3 regions of the Alishewanella sp. HL-SH06 genome follow, and region 1 is predicted to be linked to each of the others. Evidence: predicted binding sites of a transcription regulator. Region 1 holds the regulator's gene; each other region holds the start of a gene.
What was found. Region 1 encodes sigma-54, which starts transcription at its own class of promoters, with help from an activator protein. Its sites were predicted from a motif close to GTTGGCACGNNNNTNGNNT; they were not measured.
Positions count from the first base shown of each region.

Region 2: a site for sigma-54 is predicted at 2,871-2,889, ahead of ACUJFK_RS13180 (flagellar basal body rod protein FlgF). Genes of this name have one in related genera too.
Region 3: a site for sigma-54 is predicted at 1,325-1,343, ahead of flgA (flagellar basal body P-ring formation chaperone FlgA). Genes of this name have one in related genera too.

Region 1 covers NZ_CP199752.1:852,520-856,581, reverse strand. The annotation lists gene kdsC (3-deoxy-manno-octulosonate-8-phosphatase KdsC) at 1-239, shown strand, start outside; gene lptC (LPS export ABC transporter periplasmic protein LptC) at 236-790, shown strand; gene lptA (lipopolysaccharide transport periplasmic protein LptA) at 780-1,271, shown strand; gene lptB (LPS export ABC transporter ATP-binding protein) at 1,268-1,990, shown strand; gene ACUJFK_RS03830 (RNA polymerase factor sigma-54) at 2,039-3,526, shown strand; gene hpf (ribosome hibernation promoting factor) at 3,552-3,839, shown strand; gene ptsN (PTS IIA-like nitrogen regulatory protein PtsN) at 3,846-4,062, shown strand, end outside.
Region 2 covers NZ_CP199752.1:2,867,731-2,871,792, forward strand. The annotation lists gene ACUJFK_RS13165 (flagellar basal body P-ring protein FlgI) at 1-491, opposite strand, end outside; gene flgH (flagellar basal body L-ring protein FlgH) at 501-1,172, opposite strand; gene flgG (flagellar basal-body rod protein FlgG) at 1,187-1,975, opposite strand; gene ACUJFK_RS13180 (flagellar basal body rod protein FlgF) at 2,061-2,807, opposite strand; gene flgE (flagellar hook protein FlgE) at 2,959-4,062, opposite strand, start outside.
Region 3 covers NZ_CP199752.1:2,874,069-2,878,130, forward strand. The annotation lists gene ACUJFK_RS13210 (CheR family methyltransferase) at 1-356, opposite strand, end outside; gene ACUJFK_RS13215 (chemotaxis protein) at 373-1,302, opposite strand; gene flgA (flagellar basal body P-ring formation chaperone FlgA) at 1,429-2,154, shown strand; gene flgM (flagellar biosynthesis anti-sigma factor FlgM) at 2,233-2,550, shown strand; gene flgN (flagellar export chaperone FlgN) at 2,550-2,984, shown strand; gene ACUJFK_RS13235 (LPP20 family lipoprotein) at 3,033-3,494, opposite strand; gene ACUJFK_RS13240 (flagellar assembly protein T N-terminal domain-containing protein) at 3,707-4,062, shown strand, end outside.

The DNA of each region.
Region 1 (4,062 bases):
TCGCTGAACTGCAATTAGATGCCAGCCAAGTCGCTTATATCGGTGATGATTTGGCCGATTGGCAAGTCATGCAACATTGTGGCTTAGCCGTCGCGGTAAAAGATGCACATCCTTATTTGCGAAAGCATGCCCATTTAGCCACGTCATTACCTGGCGGCTTTGGTGCAGTGCGCGAATTATGCGATCTGTTACTGATTGCGCAACAGCGATTTTTACAATTTGATGGCAGCAGCTCATGAGAAAGTTTTTTGTGCTCATCGTCATGTTACTCGTGATAGTCGCGGGCTACCTGTGGTTGAATCCCAGCGTTGAGCAAGTGGATCTGCAAGTGGATCGAGAATTTCAACCGGATTACATTGCTGAAAATGTTACCTTGCGCATCTACGACAATGAGGGCTATATTGCCGATCACGTGCAGGCGCTGAAATTAGAGCATTTTGAACAGCTCGGCTTTACGCAGTTTGATCAACCGCGCTATACCCTGTTTAATAAAGCACATCAGCCTGCTTGGGAAATCAGTAGCTTACAAGGTGTCTGGTTTCCTGAAGATAAGATTATTTTGGAAAACCAAGTGGTTTTGCAAAACAAACAAACCCTAGGTTTAGTAGAACGCGTTGAAACGGCCTCATTACAACTGATGTTGCCTGAAAAAAGTATTCATACGCATGAAATCGTTCAGATCACCGGCGCCGGTTTTTTCATTAAAGGGCAAGGTATGCATGTCGATTTAACAAAAGAAACCATACAATTGCAAAAGCATTTAGAGACGGTATATTTCAATGAAAATTAATAGCTTAATGATTGTTTTGGCCTTTTTTTCTGCCGTTAGTTTGGCCGCCGAACCGGATCATAAACAGCCCATCTCGGTCGATGCAGATAAAACCTTAGCCTCATTAATTGACAGCATTGCCAGTTATGCCGATAACGTTGTCGTACGTCAGGGGTCCATGTTGATCAAAGCAGACAAACTTGAAGTCGACGCCAGTGCTGGTAAAGGTAAAGAGGTGTTTATTACAACAGGCTCACCGGCGACCTATTCACAAACACTGCAAGGTGATCGTCCTGTAACCGCTCAAGCGAATGAGATCCGATTTGACCGTGCCAGCCGAATTTTAACGTTATCGGGTAATGCCGAAGTGATGCAAAGCGGTAGCTTAGTACGCGGTGCCGTGATCCGTTACAACATTGAATTACAACAATTAAGTGCTGAAGGTGAGCAAAATCGTCGCGTTACCACGATTTTCACCCCAGAAAACAAGGACAATCCATGAAGTTAGTGGTCTCGCACCTCGCCAAAAGCTATAAAAGCCGGCAGGTAGTGAAAGATGTCAGCTTAGAGGTCAATGCAGGGCAAATCGTCGGTTTATTAGGCCCTAACGGTGCAGGTAAAACAACAACCTTTTACATGATTGTTGGCTTAGTTCCCTCGGATAAAGGCACCATTACCCTCAACGAGCAAGATATTACTTTTGCTCCGATCCACCAACGTGCCCGCGCCGGCATTGGTTATTTACCGCAAGAAAGCTCGATTTTTCGTAAATTGACTGTGCATGAAAACTTATTGGCCATTTTGCAAACCCGCAAAGATTTAAGCACGCAACGCCGCGCTGAAATTGCCGATGATTTATTAGAAGAATTTCATATCGGCCATATCCGCAACAGTTTAGGGATGGCGTTATCTGGTGGCGAGCGTCGTCGGGTTGAGATCGCGCGGGCACTAGCCGCTGATCCCGCTTTTATTTTATTAGACGAACCATTTGCTGGGGTTGACCCGATTTCAGTACTTGATATCAAAAAAATCATTCAACACCTCAGCCAACGTGGCATTGGTGTTCTCATTACTGACCATAATGTGCGTGAAACGTTAGATGTTTGTGAAATCGCTTATATTGTCAGTCATGGCGAACTGATTGCAGCCGGTTCTCCGCAAGATGTTCTAGCAAATCAGCAGGTGCGTGATGTATACCTAGGTGAGCAATTCAGGCTATAGTAAAGAAGATAGAACGCAACTGCGCATTCAGGAGAGAATTACAGGTACATGAAGCCCTCTTTGCAACTCCGCCTAGGACAACAGCTTACCATGACGCCACAACTGCAACAGGCGATACGCCTATTACAGTTGTCCACCATTGAGCTACAGCAAGAAATACAGGAAGCGTTAGACGCGAACCCGTTACTCGAAGGCGATGATGATTTCGAACGTCAGCCAGATGAGGTTGATCACAGTCTTGGCAATATCAATCGCGATACCCTTGACGATCCACGCAACAAAAACTCAGAGCAAAAAGACGCAGCCGATCGCGATACCAGCGATGATCTGAATAAACAAAACATCCAAGAAGATTTACCGCTAGATAATAACTGGGATGACTTAGTCAGTGCCGCCCCTGTTAGCAGTGGCAACATGCCTGATGACGATATGGTGTATCAGGGTGAAACCAGCGATACCCTGCAAGATTATTTACGTTGGCAAATGCAACTCACGCCCTTTTCTGAAATCGACCGGGCTATTGCTGAGATCATTATTGAAGCCATCGATGACAATGGTTTTTTAAGTATCAGCTGCGAAGAAATACTCGACTCACTGCAATCTAACGAGGTCGAGGCCGACGAAGTTGAAGCCGTGATTAAACGCATTCAATTATTTGATCCGGTCGGGGTTGGCGCGCGCTCGGTGCAAGAGTGTTTACTGGTGCAGTTACGGCAGTTTGAGCCAACTACCCCCTATTTAAATGATGCAAAACTCATTATTAGCAACTATACCGAATTTTTAGCGAATAGAGACTTTCGTTCTTTGATGCGCGTGACTAAACTCAAAGAAGAAGAGTTAAAGGAAGTCATGCAGTTGATCCACAGTTTAAATCCACGGCCTGGTGCTGATGTGATTAAACAAGAGCAGCAATATGTTATTCCTGATGTCACGGTGACAAAAGTAAAAGGTCGCTGGCAAGTCGAATTAAACGCTGACGCTATGCCCAAAATACGGATCAATCAGCAATATGCGGCGATGAGCAAAACCGCTAAAAATACCGCTGATACGCAATTTATTCGTTCGCACTTGCAAGAAGCTAAATGGTTTTTAAAGAGCTTAGAAAGCCGAAACGATACTTTACTCAAAGTAGCCAATTGCATTGTGCAGCAACAACAAGCCTTTTTTGAGCATGGTGAAGAAGCCATGAAACCGATGGTATTGAATGATGTTGCAGAAATGGTCGGTATGCATGAGTCGACTATCTCACGCGTCACCACTCATAAATATATGCATACACCACGTGGAATTTTTGAACTTAAGTTCTTTTTCTCCAGTCATGTTAGTACAGAGAGTGGTGGTGAATGTTCTTCCACTGCCATTCGTGCTTTTATTAAAAAATTGGTGGCGGCAGAAAATCCGGCAAAACCGCTAAGTGACAGTAAAATGGCGGAAATTTTGTTAGAACAAGGGATAAACGTGGCTAGGCGAACTATCGCTAAATACCGCGAATCGTTGTTTATTCCGCCGTCAAATCAACGAAAGACCCTGCTGTAAGTGTCTTAACTAAAAGGAAGAGTCTATGCAAATCAATTTAACAGGCCGTCACGTCGAAATTACCGAAGCCTTAAAAGATTATGTCGAGAATAAATTTGCTAAGCTAGAGCGTCATTTCGAGAACATTAATAATGTACATGTCATCTTAAACGTGGAAAAATTACAACAGATTGCCGAAGCTAAAATCCATCTCACCGGTGGCGAAGTGTTTGCGGTGTCTGAGAACGAAAACATGTATGCTGCGATTGACCAGTTAATAGACAAACTCGATCGGCAGGTCATTAAACACAAAGAAAAACTGTCACGACACTAAGACATTATTATGAATTTAAACGCAATGTTAGCGGAGAACTGCACGAAAAGTGCAGTTCTATTTAACAGTAAAAAACGTATCCTCGAATATATCGCCGAACTGGCTCACCAGCAGCTTCCCGAACTATCTGAATACACCATTCTTGAAGCCTTAATGACCCGTGAAAAACTCGGTTCAACCGGCATCGGTGGCGGTATCGCCATTCCTCACGGCAAACTTGACT
Region 2 (4,062 bases), 1.9 Mb from region 1:
CGGCCCACGGTGGGTGTGTTCACTAAAATACGCGAACCATCTAAACCTTCAGCACCTAAGCCACTGACAATTAAACTGCCCTGCGCTACTGCGTAAACATTGCCATCTAAGCCGGTTAAAAAGGTTTGTAATAAAGTACCGCCACGCAAACTTTTCGCGCTACCTACGGATGATACCGTAATATCAATAGTTTGCCCGGGCTTGGCAAACGCCGGTAACTCGGCATGAATGGCCACTGCTGCCACATTTTTTATTTGTGTGCGCGAACCCGCTGGTAGGTTAATCCCAAAATTAGCCAGCATGGTGCGGAAGCTTTGTTCGGTAAAAGGGCTTTGCTCGCCAGTACCGGGTAAGCCGACCACCAACCCATAACCAACCAATTGGTTACTACGCACCCCTTCAATATCGGTGACATCTTTAATACGCGCAGCCTGAACAAGATTGCTACAAACTAGCGTAGATAATAAGCCGAGCATGATCAGAAACCGCATATACTGCTCCTAGAATGGCCAGAATGGACCATTAAAAAACTGGGTTAACCAGCCTGGTGATTGCCCGCCATGATGTGCACCCGTGCCGCTGTATTCGATACGTGCATTGGCAATCTTGGTCGACTCTACCGTGTTATTCACATCGACATCTTGTGGCCGAATAACACCAGTTAAACGGATATATTCTTTACCGGTATTTAATGTCAGCCATTTTTCACCGCGGATCACTAAGTTACCGTTCGACATGACCTGCAACACATTGACCGAGATATCGCCGACTAAGCTATTGCTCTGATCGGCTTTGGCGTCGCCTTTAAAGTCTTGGCTACTGCCCGCGCCAAACTGCAACACATTACCGCCAACCGACACATTGCTTCCGGCAAAATTAATCGGGTCAAAAGCAATGTTGCTGTCTTTAGCCGTTTCTGTTTTGGCTTTTTTCGACGCTTGGGTTTTCTCACGAAGCACAACCGTAATAATGTCACCTTCATGCCGTGCTTTGTTATCGGAATACAAGCTATTAGAATGGCTTTGCATAAACAACGAACCGTTTTTTACCACTGGCCGCGGCGCCGACTCTGGCGGCAAGGGAGCAAAATACGGATCGTTTGGCTGCGCTTCTTGCATAGAAGAACAGGCGGTTAAACTGCTGACCATCAGTATCAATAGGACATTACGCATGAGCTGTACCTGCCTTATAACTGTTGAATAACAAAACCAAGCATCTGATCCACGGTAGAAATGACTTTAGAGTTCATTTCATACACGCGTTGACTTTCAATTAAGCTAACCAACTCTTCTGTGACATTGACATTAGAGGTTTCTAGCGCTCCCTGCACAATAATCCCCAGTCCTTCTAATCCTGGAATGCCTTGCACCGGATCGCCGCTGGCTGGCGTTTGGCTGAATAAGTTTTGGCCAATCGGCTCTAAACCGGCCGGATTAATAAAGTTAGTGACAGTTAACTGACCTAATACCGCATTCTCAACCTGCCCGGCTAAACGAGCGGAGATCTCGCCATCTTGAGACACCATGATATTAGTGGCATCTGGCGGCACCACAATATTGGGCTGCACCTGATACCCGGCACCAGAGGTCACAACATTACCGTCACCATCAACCGTGAATTGGCCATTACGACTATAAGAAATAGTGCCATCAGGCATTAACACTTCAAAAAAACCATGGCCTTGGATCATCAGATCCAAACTGTTCTCTGTAGTGATCATATTGCCTTGAGTAAAGCTTTTTTGCGTCGCAACTACCTTGGTACCGGCACCTATCATTAAACCGTTAGGTAATTCAGAATTTTGTGAAGAACGCCCGCCTGGCTGATTAATGTTTTGATACAGCAAATCTTCAAATACGGCGCGGCTTTTCTTAAAGCCTACAGTACTGGCGTTCGCCAAGTTATTAGAAATAACCGAGATATCACGCTGTTTCGCGTCTAACCCTGTTTTGCTGATCCACAATGCTGGATGCATTTGTACCTCCTGGGCTTACGCCCTATTAACTAAGTGCCAAGCAAGCTGCTGCTGGCTGAAGTAAAACGGTAAAAAGAAAAAAGCCTTAACCTACAATTCGCAGCAATTGATTTTGCTGTTGATCCATTTGCTCAGCTTGCTTCATCATTTTCACTTGTAATTCAAACTGGCGCTGTAAGCTGATCATCGTGGTCATTTCGCCAACCGCATTGACATTACTGCCCTCATAGGCACCGCTAAGCAAATTGACATTCGCACTAGCCTCGGCATCCTGACCATCTTTACGTCGAAACAAGCCATCGTTACCTTTCACAATATCGGCATATTCCGGTTGTACTAGCTTAATTCGCCCTACTTCTTCTAGCGCATTCGCCGGGGCGCCTTGCGCTCTCGCAATCACGGTGCCGTCAGCGCCGATTTCCATCTTCGCTAACGGCACAGGGAGTTGCAGCGGCCCCGCATCCCCCATCACGGGTAAACCGCTGGCAGTCATTAGCATGCCACTGGCACTAATCTGTAAATTACCCGCTCGGGTGTAGGCTTCTTTACCCTCTTTATCTTGCACAGCAAACCAACCGTTACCTTGAATAGCAACGTCTAATTCACGTTCAGTAATAATCATCGCGCCACTGTCAAAGTTTTGACCTGGGCTCTCTGTTAACGAAAACACTCGGGTAGGCAACCCCTCACCGAAGGCCTGCATGGCACGGGCTTGTTCAAAATCGGCTTTAAAACCCACTGTGCCGGCATTTGCCAAGTTATTTGCTCGTACGCTGATGCCATTCATGTTCTCTTTGGCACCGCTCATGGCGATATATAACAGACGATCCATAGTAAACCTCGCAGGGACTTGCTGTTTTTACTTAACGAAACTTTTAATCAACTTATTATATTTAAGCAATAAGAGTGCCAGCTTGATAAAACAGGATTTTTTGATTAAAAAAAAGCCACCCGTAGGTGGCTTGATTTGAATGACAAAGCGTTTACCGGATCTGTAAGATGGTCTGTTGAAGCGTGCTGTTAACTTCCAACGCTCTAGAATTGGCCTGAAAGTTACGCTGCGCGCTGATTAGATCAACTAGCTCCGTTGTAAGGTTTACGTTTGACTGCTCTAACGCGGAGCTTTGAATACTACCAAAGGTACCGGTGTTAGGTTCACCAGCTAACGGCTCGCCAGACGCTAAACTGGCTTTCCAAGACGTTGCTCCCGCTTGGCTTAAGCCTTGCGGATTGGCAAAACGCACCATCGATACTTGCGATAAAAATTGTTGATCGCCATTAGAATAAGATGCCATAATTCTGCCGCCAACATCAATATCCAGCCCAGTTAAACGACCGACTGTAGTACCATTCTGACTTAGTGAGCCCACTTCAAAAGCTGATGCATATTGAGTTGGCGTTCGGGTACCTGCTTCATCGCGAAAACGGATACCAAAATCACCCACGGTTCCAAAATTAGCACCATTATTTAACAAGCCATTTAAATCAAGAGGCGAAATGGTAATATCTTCAAAGTCACCTGGATTTTCACCTGGTGTTCCATCTGACTTAAAAACTAATTGTGAGGTAGCCGAGGGAACAAGAGTTCCATTGAATGTGGTATACACATCCCAGGTATTATTCGCCAAAGGTGCTGTTCTTACAAAATACACACTGAGTATATGTGCCTGACCTAAGCTATCATAAATCGTTGTTGAGGTGGTGCTGTTATAACTGGCTCGGTCAGTTGGCTCAAACGTTGTAATGGTTGGTGGCAATGAACGTGCGTCTAAGTTCATACTAACAAACACATCACGTGTGGCACTGGGCGCACCTGCAGTAGTGGGGATCTGAATTGGCCCAGTTGTACTTAAACTGACAGAGCTAGTTGTACCTGAATCGGAATCCACAGGGTAACCTTGCAAAAAGGCACCATTGTTGTTCACTAAAAAGTTATTTGCATCGAGCTTAAACGCACCGGACCGGGTGTAAGCATAATCTCGAGAGCCCACTTCAGAGGCAGTCACAAAAAAACCGTCTCCCGTCACCGCTAAATCTAATGAGTTATTAGTGAACAATAACGACCCTTGTTGAAACTGCTGTGCAAC
Region 3 (4,062 bases), 1.9 Mb from region 1:
TATGGCTCTTGACCCGATGAGCTAGCCGCTGACCAAATTTTGACGCTGCGGCAAGTTTTTTCCAGCTCCGGCAATAATTGATTCTTTAGTAGCTCGTATGGGTAGTTGTCACGAAACCATAAGGTTTCATTGGTGGTCATAGCGTCAATCACGGCTGAGCGTAACTGCCGTTCAAACGGACTCATGGTTTTGGCAACCAGTTCAGATAAACTGCCATGGCTAAAACGTTGCATTAAGGGGGTTAAACGGCTTTTAACCAAATATTGCTTATTGTCACCCAGCACGATGCCGCACTGTTGCTCGAGAAAATCCCGAAATTGCCGATATTCCGATTCTTGTAACTGCTTATTCTGCACGCATAACCCTTACCAATTATTCAACGTGGAGCCATTTTTGCACTGCTTGTGCTAACTCGTCGGGATTAAACTTTGCAATAAAATCCTCAGCCCCCACTTTTTGTACCATTTGCTGATTAAACACGCCACTTAACGAGGTATGTAAAATCACATGTAACTGTCGCAGTTTCACATCAGCTTTCACCGCCGCTGTTAGGGTATAGCCATCCATATCCGGCATTTCGATATCAGAGATCAGTAAACCCACTTTTTCTGTGATCGAATGTTGGCATTGTTCACTTAATTGTTGTAGGTAGGTCAGCGCTTCGCGGCCATTTTTGACCAAGTGCATTTTTACACCCAAAGGTTCTAGCGCCCGTTTCACCTGATTACGGGCCACAGTAGAATCATCAGCAATTAAAATGACTCGATCGCCTAAATCAGTTGCAATGCTTTTCGACACCGTTTCATCGTGGATCATTGTCGGTGAGGGTGAAATCTCTTCGAGAATTTTTTCAACATCCAAGATCTCAATTAATTCTTTATCCAGCTCGGTAACAGCCGTTAAATAGCTTTGCTTACCACCAGTGCCTTTTGGCGGAGGCATGATGGTTTCCCAGTTGGTATTAACTATGCGCTCAACTGAACTAACTAAAAAGCCCTGCACCGAGCGGTTATACTCAGAAATAATAATGAACGCAGTGGAAAGATCTTGAATTTCTCGCCCGCCGATAGCCAAGCTTAAATCAATGACCGATATGGTTTGGCCACGAATGTGCGCAATACCACGCACAAACTTGTTGCGTTTGGGCATGCTGGTTAAACGCGGACATTGCAATACCTCACGCACTTTAAACACGTTAATACCATAACGCTGGCGTCCAGCAAGCTTAAACAGCAGCAACTCTAATCGATTCTGACCCACAAGTTGGGTGCGCTGGTTGACGGAATCTAGAATACTGGACATCTGGGTTTCCTTACTTCAGCCTTTAGGCGTGATATTTGCATGACTAGTTCAACTGTCAGAAAATCGGCGTCAATACATGATTCAGGTATGTTATAGCCCTTTGTTAGTTAAGCATAGACAAACCCTATGAAAAAGTATGAAAATTTTCGTCATATTACTGCTTTAATTACCTTACTGTGCTTAAGTTTAACGCTTAATGCTTCGGCTTTTGCCGAGCAAAATACCTCAGCAAGCTATAACCCTGAACAATTAACGACCCTGACAGAAAATTGGTTAAAAGACACCTTAGCCAGCGAACTGTCAACAGATACTGAGATAAGCGTGACCCCTTTGGATACTCGGATTGGTGATAAAGAATGTGCTAATGCCCTGCAATTTAGTTTACCGGCAAACTACAATCCACGCCAAACCACCGTGCAATTAAGCTGTGACAGCCCTGTCGCTTGGCAGTTGTTTATATCAGCTAAGATCACCGAGTATCTTGATTTAGTGGTGATGCGGCAAAATATTTCTCCAGGAACGGTTATCACGGCCGATATGCTCGAAATTGAGCGCCGGGAGCGACGCTTAGTTCGGGGTAATATTGTGCAGCAACCGGCTGAGATTATTGGTAGTAAAAATAAACGCAGTCTGAGTGTTGGTCAAATTATCAACCTTCAAGATCTTTGTCTTGTATGCCGGGGTGATATTGTTACAATAGAAATTAATAACAGCGGTTTATCTGTTACTGCCACTGGCGTGGTTCAGCAAGACGGTACCCTAGGTGCTATAGTTACCGTGAGAAACCAGCAATCTGGGCGCAGTATTCAAGCAGAGGTTGTTGGGGTTAATCAAGTTCAAGTGAAATTTTAGAAAATAAACCTAAAGTTTTCTTTGTAGCGGCCGTTAACCTAAGCATAAGGACTAAAGTTTAGGTGAAGAGGTTCTATTATGGCGATTAATATTAATAACTTGCAAAATACTCCGCAGGTTAAAACAGATAAAAACGATCAACTGGTGCAGCGCCAACAAACTACTGTGCAGCAAAATGCCGGTAGTCAGGCAATGCAAAAGCAAGATTCGGTTTCTATTACACCGCAAGCTCAGCAATTTTCTAAATTGCAAGAAAAGGCCAGTAACAGTAGCGGTATCGATCAAGAGAAAGTCGATAAGATTAAACAGGCTATTGCTGAAGGCAAATACAAAATTAACGTTGAGCAGTTAGCTAAGCGTATCATGCAATTTGAGGGCGATTTATTCGACCGCTAATGAATACAGCACAAAGCGCCACCCTCACCTGCCTGAACCAACAACAAGCGCATTTATCTGCGCTTTTGTTGTTGCTAGAACATGAACTTAAAGCGGTTACTGAACGTGATGTACCGCGTTTAAACAACATCATCGAACAAAAAAATACCTTATTGCTACAAATTGAACAAACCGATAAGGCACTTAGCCAATCTGAAGACCTGGCTGAGCAACGCAAACAATCTTGGTTTGATGAGCGTATTGCTGTTTTGGATGATTTATTGGCGCAGTGCAAACAACAAACTGCCGTTAACCAGCAGGTTTTAGAACACAGCCAGTTAACGCTAGGTCGATTAAAGCATGAGATTTTATCGGCGAATGGTAAGACCGGCTTAACCTACACCAACAAAGGCAAACCGGCTGTAGATAGTAAAGGCAGTGGCGTAAAAGCCTGATCCAACCTTACGTATTAAGCAATTATCCGCGCTTAATAGGCCTAGCCATCACCACAAATAACGCACACTGCGAATACTTTGCTTCGGCTCGGTATGCTGCAAGGTTGCATATACTTCGGCAAAATCCAGCGATAGCTCGGTAATATAGGTATCTTCAACCGCATAGGTTTTCACTACCCGCGCACCGCGGATCACACCTTGCACTGACGCTTCTAGCACATCGTTTTGCGCGACCATGGCACTTAAGGTGTTTTTGCTGTCAATTCTTTGACCATAAACCCGCTCAGCTAATTCTCGATAAGCTTCTAATTTGGAAGCACGCATCGCCATTAACATACGCTGGCTGTCACTCGCACCCGGTTGTGCTGATATTGGCGCAGCACCCAGCGCCGTTATCACCGGGAAAGCCAGTGGCGTTTCTTGTTGATATTCAATATGTCTATCAGCCAATTGGCCACAAGCTGCTGTTAATGTTGTAAGGATCACAACTACGCTTAAGCTCTTAATCATAATAACCCATCCTGTCACGGCAGCGGGCGCTGCCTAAGCCAACGCTTTTCTGATATCAAAACTTAAGCAAAATTCACGCCAGTCATCACAAAAAACCAGCTCGGCACATTATTTGCTTGTACAGTAGCAATAGATACGTTGTAACGCCGGTGCTAAGCAAACTACCCGATAGGCGTTTACACCTAATCAATACATTCAGACGATGGCAGACTATGAGAATACGCATTCTATCCACCCTCTTGTTCGGGCTTGCCGCTTTAAGCCAAAGTAATTCACTCTACGCCAACTGGTATGAAGCCACCGGGCAAGCCAGTATTGAACGTGGCGATTTAGATAGCGCGCGTCGAGCGGCCATTGAAGATGCACTGCAACGCGCCACCTTATTTGCAGGGGCAAAATTAGAAAGCCACCAACAGGTAGTGCAAGGGATCTTGCAACATCACTCGGTTACGCTTAGCACTAGCGCGGAGCTGCGACAAGTACAGCTACTGTCAGAAACGCACAGCCAACAACAGGTGTTTATTACGCTAAAAGCCCATATCTTGCCGATGGCCAAAAGCTGTTCGGC